2 regions of the Ramlibacter sp. PS4R-6 genome follow, and region 2 is predicted to be linked to the other one. Evidence: predicted binding sites of a transcription regulator. Region 2 holds the regulator's gene; the other holds the start of a gene.
What was found. Region 2 encodes sigma-54, which starts transcription at its own class of promoters, with help from an activator protein. Its sites were predicted from a motif close to TGGCANGNAANCTGCTTT; they were not measured.
Positions count from the first base shown of each region.

Region 1: WG903_RS04335 (pilin) is a predicted target of sigma-54. The motif match lies at 1,340-1,357, and genes of this name have one in related genera.

Region 1 covers NZ_JBBHKA010000001.1:888,169-891,576, forward strand. Annotated here, with positions in the region: gene WG903_RS04330 (GspE/PulE family protein) at 1-1,235, shown strand, start outside; gene WG903_RS04335 (pilin) at 1,393-1,872, shown strand; gene WG903_RS04340 (glycosyltransferase family 2 protein) at 1,933-3,084, shown strand; gene WG903_RS04345 (hypothetical protein) at 3,077-3,408, shown strand, end outside.
Region 2 covers NZ_JBBHKA010000001.1:538,903-542,310, forward strand. Annotated here, with positions in the region: gene WG903_RS02655 (THUMP domain-containing class I SAM-dependent RNA methyltransferase) at 1-1,146, opposite strand, end outside; gene WG903_RS02660 (RNA polymerase factor sigma-54) at 1,143-2,669, opposite strand; gene lptB (LPS export ABC transporter ATP-binding protein) at 2,685-3,408, opposite strand, start outside.

The sequences.
Region 1 (3,408 bases), 350 kb from region 2:
TGGTGAACAAGGTGATCATCGACGCCTACAACATGAAGGCGTCGGACATCCACATCGAGCCGTTGCCCGGCAAGGCCAAGACCGGCATCCGCTTCCGCGTGGACGGCTCGCTGCAGCCGTACATCGAGGTGCCCGCGCACTTCCGCCAGGCGCTGGTCACGCGCCTGAAGATCATGTGCGACCTGGACATCTCCGAGAAGCGCAAGCCGCAGGACGGCAAGATCAAGTTCAAGAAGTACGGGCCGCTGGACATCGAGTTGCGCGTGGCCACCATCCCGTCTGCCGGCCAGGTCGAAGACGTCGTGATGCGTATCCTGGCGGCCGGCGAGCCGATCCCGCTGGAGAAGCTGGGCCTCACGCCGATCAACAAGGAGCGCCTCGAGAAGACGGTGAGCAAGCCCTACGGCCTGTTCTACGTGTGCGGCCCGACGGGTTCGGGCAAGACGACCACGCTGCACTCGGTGCTGAAGTTCCTCAACAACGTCGACACCAAGATCTGGACGGCCGAGGACCCGGTCGAAATCACGCAGAAGGGCCTGCGCCAGGTCCAGATCAACAAGAAGGCCGGCATCGACTTCGCGCTGGTGATGCGCGCCTTCCTGCGCGCGGACCCGGACATCATCATGGTCGGCGAGTCGCGCGACAAGGAAACGGTGTCCATGGGCGTGGAAGCCTCGCTCACCGGCCACCTGGTGTTCTCCACGCTGCACACGAACTCCGCGCCCGAATCGATCATCCGCCTGCTGGACATGGGCATGGACCCGTTCAACTTCGCGGACGCCCTGCTGGGCATCCTCGCGCAGCGCCTGGCCAAGAAGCTGTGCGACTGCAAGGAGGCGTACGACCCCGACCCGGAGGAGATCAAGACCTTCATCGCCGAATACGCCGAGGACCTGCGCCAGACCGAGGCGTGGAAGAAGGACTATGCGGGCGAGGCCAAGAAGCTGTACGACACCTGGGTCAAGGACTACGGCCAGGACGGGAAGCTGAAGTTCTACAACCCGGTGGGCTGCGAGAAGTGCAACAAGAGCGGCTACAAGGGCCGGATCGGCCTGCACGAGCTCTTGGTGGCCGACGACGCCGTCAAGAAGCTGGTGCAGGAACGTGCGCGCGTGGCCGACATCTTCGTGCAGGCGGTGGCCAGCGGCATGCGCACCTTGAAGATGGACGGCATGGAGAAGATCATGATGGGCCTGACCAGCCTGAAGATGGTCCGCTCCGTCTGCATCAAGTAGCCGGGCGACAAAAATGTCGTGCGCGTGGGGCGCGATCTGCCACATTTGGCGTTCCGCCCCGCAACATTTGCCAACAAAGGCAGGTTTTTCCCGGGTTGCGGGCTTGGCACAGCAATTGCACGATCAGCCCGCTTCTCTCAACAACTCCGGAGGTGAAATGAAGCGTCAACTGCAACAGGGCTTCACCCTGATCGAACTGATGATCGTGGTGGCGATCATCGGTATTCTGGCGGCCGTCGCGCTGCCGGCGTACCAGGACTACACCAAGCGCGCCAAGATGTCGGAAGTGGTGCTGGCCGCGTCGGCCTGCCGCACGACCATCACCGAGGTGTACCAGACCGGTTCGATCACGAACCCGGGCGCGGGCAGCTGGGGCTGCGAATCGACGACCCAGTCGAGCAAGTACGTGAAGTCGGTCAACACCGGCACCAACGGCGAGATCACGGTGGAAGCCCAGGGCTTCAACGACACCAACATCGACTCCAAGGTCGTGACGCTGGTGCCGTACAAGGACGACACGACGGCCATGAGCTCCACGACGCACATCGGCAACCCGGTGTTCAAGTGGGTCTGCGGCTCGACGGGCTCCGGCACGACGATCAACCCGAAGTACCTGCCCGGCTCCTGCCGCGGCTAACGCCTCACGGCGCGAAGAAAGGGGCTCCGGCCCCTTTTTTTTCGCCCGTAAACTTCCAGCGTGGAACTGACGATTCTCATGCCTTGCCTGAACGAGGCAAGGACGGTGCAGCAGTGCGTGCGCGAGGCGCGCGGCTTCCTCGACGCGCAGGGGATCAGCGGCGAGGTGCTGGTCGCCGACAACGGGTCGACCGACGGCTCCCAGGCGCTGGCCGGCGCCGCCGGCGCGCGCGTGATCGACGTGCCCCGGCGCGGCTACGGCGCGGCGCTCATCGCCGGCATCGCCGCCGCGAAGGGTGACTACGTGATCATGGGCGACGCGGACCGCAGCTACGACTTCTCGTCGCTGGCCGACTTCGTGGCGCGGCTGCGCGACGGCGCGGCCCTCGTCATGGGCAACCGCTTCCAGGGTGGGATCGCGCCGGGCGCGATGCCTTTCCTCCATCGCCACCTGGGCAACCCGGTCCTGAGCTTCCTGGGGCGCCTGTTCTTCCGCACGCACATCGGCGACTTCCACTGCGGCCTGCGCGGCTTTCGCCGCGACACCATCGAGCAGCTGCGGCTGGTCAGCCCCGGGATGGAGTTCGCCTCGGAGATGATCGCGAAGGCGGCGCTCGCGGGCGTGCGCATCGACGAAGTGCCCACGACCTTGCGGCCCGACGGCCGCGACCGGCCGCCGCACCTGCGCACCTGGCGCGACGGCTGGCGCCACCTGCGCTTCCTGCTCCTGTTCTGCCCGCGCTGGCTGTTCCTCTACCCCGGGCTGTTCCTCCTCGTAGGCGGTTTGCTCGGCTTCGCAGCGCTGCAGCCCACGGGCGCCGCGCCGCGGGTGCACTCGCTGCTGTACATGGCGGCGGCGGTGATCCTGGGCGTTCAGCTCGTGCAGCTGGCCGTGCTGACCAAGTACTTCGGCGTGAGTTCGGGCATCGTCCCGGCGCCGGCCTGGCTCGAGCGGTCCAGGCCGCTGCGCACCGTGGAGACGGGGCTGCTCGTCGGCGGCGCGCTGTTCGTGCTCGGCCTCCTGCTGTCGCTGTTCATCGTGCTGGACTGGGGAGCGACGGGGTTCGGCGCGCTCGATCCCGCCTTCGGCATGCAGGTGGTGATCCCCGCCGTGTCGCTGATGATCGTCGGCATGCAGGCCGTGGCGGGCGCCCTGTTCGCCGGCGCGGCCGAGATCTGCTGGCGCAGCGTCAACGGGGCGGCCGATGCTTGACGAAGGGCGCGCGGCGCCCGCCTGGGTCCTGCGCTGGGAATGGGCGTGGACGGCCGCACTGGCCGCCATCGCGCTGGCGGCGATCCCCTTGTCCATGGGCTACATCGGCCTGAACTGGGACGCGCTGAACCACCACATCTACCTCGGCTGGACCGCGGAGCACCCGCGTTTCGGCCAGGACTGGCTGGCCGCCAGCTACCAGTCCTTCCAGTACCCCTATCTGTACTGGCCCGCCTACCGCCTCGCCGCAGCGGGCACCGACGGCGTTACGGCAGGCGTGGTGCTCGCGGAGCTCAACGTGCTGGTCACGCCCGCGCTGTCGCT
Region 2 (3,408 bases):
GAAGCGGAACAGCCGGCATTCGATCGGCCCGTTCCACATCGGCACGCGGCGCGATTCCTTCAGGCGCATGCGCGAAGGCAGCTTCAAATCGGGCGTCAGCACCCACGCCGTCCAGCCCGCGTAGTGCGCCTTCCAGTGCGCGGCCAGCTGCACGAAGAAATCGCCGTCGCCTTCGGTCTGCGCGCGTTCGCGCCCGGCGACGCCCGCTGCCTCGATACGCTCGCCGTACGGCGGGTTGACCAGCATCACGCCGGGCGTGTCCGAGGGCGGCATGCGCTGCAGCGCATCGCCGCCGCGCAGGTTCACCACTGCGTCGACGCCGGCGCGTTCGGCGTTGCGCCGCGCGAAGTCGACCATGCGGAACGCGACGTCGCTGCCGAAGATGGGCACGGGCGACGCGCGGTGCTGCGACTTCGCCTCCTCGCGCAGCCGCTCCCAGGCTGCTTCCTCGAAAGGCAGCAGGTTCTCGAAGCCGAAGTACCGCTCCAGGCCCGGCGCGTAGCGGCAGGCGATCTGCGCGGCCTCGATCACGATGGTGCCGCTGCCGCAGCACGGGTCGTACAGCGGCACGCTCGCATCCCAGCCGCTGGCAGCGATCATCGCGGCGGCCAGTGTTTCCTTCAGCGGGGCGTCGCCCTTGTCCTCGCGCCAGCCGCGCTTGAAGAGCGGCTCACCCGAGGTGTCGATGTACAGCGTGGCGTGGTCGGCGGTGAGGTGCGCGTAGACGCGCACGCGCGGCCACTGGGTGTCGACGTCCGGCCGCGCGCCCTTCCTCTCGCGGAAGCGGTCGGCGATCGCGTCCTTCACCTTCAGCGCGGCGAAGTTCAGGCTCTTCAGCGGGCTGTGCTGCGCGGTGATCTCGACCTTGAAGCTGTCGCGCGTCGTGAACCAGGCCTCCCACGCGACGCCGCCCGCGATCGCATAGATGTCGCCTTCGTCGCGGTAGGGCGCATGCGCCAGTTGCACCAGCACGCGCTGCGCGAGACGGCTGTGCAGGTTCAGCGCCAGGGCGTCACGCCAGGACGCGCGCAGGGTCACGCCCGCCCTCTGCGACTGGACGGGGCCGGACACGATGCGCGCGACCTCGGCGGCGAGGAATTCCTCGACGCCCGCCGGGCACGGCAGGAAGAGTTGCAGGTCGTTCAAAGGGCCTTGCGCAGGTTGGCCGGGGCGATGCGCAGCGCCTCCCGGTACTTCGCGACGGTGCGGCGGGCGCACTCGATGCCCTGCTCCTTGAGCATCTCGGAGATCTGGCTGTCCGACAGCGGCTTCTTCTCGCTTTCGCTGGCCACGAACTGCTTGATCAGCGCGCGCACGGCAGTGCTCGACGCGTTGCCGCCCGTCTCCGTGCCCAGCGCCGAGCCGAAGAAGTACTTCAGCTCGAAGGTGCCGTAGGGCGTGGACATGTACTTGGCCGTGGTCACGCGGCTGATGGTGGACTCGTGCAGCCCGAGCTCGTCGGCGATCTCGCGCAGCACCAGCGGGCGCATCGCGAGCTCGCCGTGGACGAAGAAGTTCTTCTGGCGCTCGACGATGGCATTGGACACGCGCAGGATGGTGTCGAAGCGCTGCTGGATGTTCTTGATGAACCAGCGCGCCTCCTGCAGGCGCTGCTGCAGCGCCTGGTGGCCTTCGCCCTTGTGCGCCTTGAGGGCGCCCGCATACACGTCGTGCACGCGCAGGCGCGGCATCACGTCCGGGTTCAGTTGCACGCGGAATTTCAGGCTGCCGCCGCGGCCGGCCTTGGTCACCAGCACGTCGGGGACGACGATGTTGCGTTCGGTGTCGACGAAGCGGCGGCCCGGCTTCGGTTCCAGCCGCGTGATCAGCGTGATGGCCGCGCGCACATTGGCGTCGCTTTCGCCCGTGACCTGCGCCAGCCGCTTGACGTCGCGCCGCGCCAGCAGGTCGATGGGCTGCGCGCAGATGCGGATCGCGGCGCCCGTGGCCGGCGTGTCGTCGCCCGCCGCCTCGATGGCCTTGAGCTGCAGCGTGAGGCATTCGCCCAGCGAGCGCGCGCCCACGCCGGTCGGGTCCAGGCTTTGCAGCAGGTGCAGCGCCACGGTGAAGCGGTGCACGAGCTCCTCGCGCTGCTCCTCGTCGACGGGCGACAGCGACGCCGCCAGCGCCTCCAGCGGCTCCTCGAGGTAGCCGTCGTCGTTGAGCGACTCGATGAGGAACTGCAGCGAGCAGCGGTCTTCCTCGCACAGGCGCAGCGACAGCGCCTGGCGGTGCAGGTGGGCTTGCAGCGACTCGTGGCCGTGCGCCAGTTCGGTCGCGTCGACGTCGTCGTCCGACGATCCGTTCTTGCGCGGCGTGGCGTCGCCGCCCCACTCGCCGTCGTCGGCCACCATCTCGGTGCTGCCGTCGCCGTCCCAGTCGGGCGCTTCCACCTCGGTCGCGGGCGCGTCGGTGTCGGGGCCGTCGTCGTGCAGGGACCCGTGGTTGCCGAACTCGTCGTCGCCCGCCGGCGGCGCGTCCACCACGCCGAGGCCCGGGTCCTCGCGCGATTCTTCGGTGTTGACCTCGAGGAAGGGGTTGTCGTCGAGCATCTGCTCGACTTCCTGCGCCAGTTCCATGGTGGACAGCTGCAGCAGGCGGATGGACTGCTGCAGCTGCGGCGTCAGCGCCAGGTGCTGGGAGACGCGAAGCGACAGGCCCTGTTTCATACTGCTGTGCCCGCTCTACATTCGGAAGTGCTCGCCGAGATACACGCGGCGCACGTCCGCGTTGTTCACGATCTCGGAAGGCGTGCCCTGCGCGAGCACGGCGCCGTCGCTGATGATGTAGGCGTGGTCGCAGATGCCCAGCGTCTCGCGCACGTTGTGGTCGGTGATCAGCACGCCGATGCCACGCGACTTCAGGAAGCCGATGATGCGCTGGATCTCGATCACGGCGATCGGGTCGATGCCCGCGAAGGGCTCGTCCAGCAGGATGAAGCGCGGCTGCGTCGCCAGCGCGCGCGCGATCTCGACGCGGCGCCTCTCGCCGCCGGACAGCGCCAGCGCGGGCGAATCGCGCAGGTGGTCCACGCGCAGGTCCTGCAGCAGCGCCGTCAGGCGCTTTTCGATCTCGGCCCGCGCCAGCGGCGCGCCCTGCTCGTCGCGCTGCAGCTCCAGCACGGCCCGCACGTTCTCCTCGACATTGAGCTTGCGGAAGATCGACGCTTCCTGCGGCAGGTACGACAGGCCCAGGCGCGAGCGGCGGTGGATCGGCATGTGCTCGACCGAGCGGTCGTCGATGGAGATCTCGCCCGCATCGGCGCGCACCAGGCCGACGATCATGTAGAACGACGTGGTCTTGCCCGCGCCGTTGGGCCCCAGCAGCCCGACCACCTCGCCCTTGTCGACGTCGAGCGAGACGTCCTTGACCACCTTGCGGCTGCCGTAGGTCTTCTGCAGGTGCCGC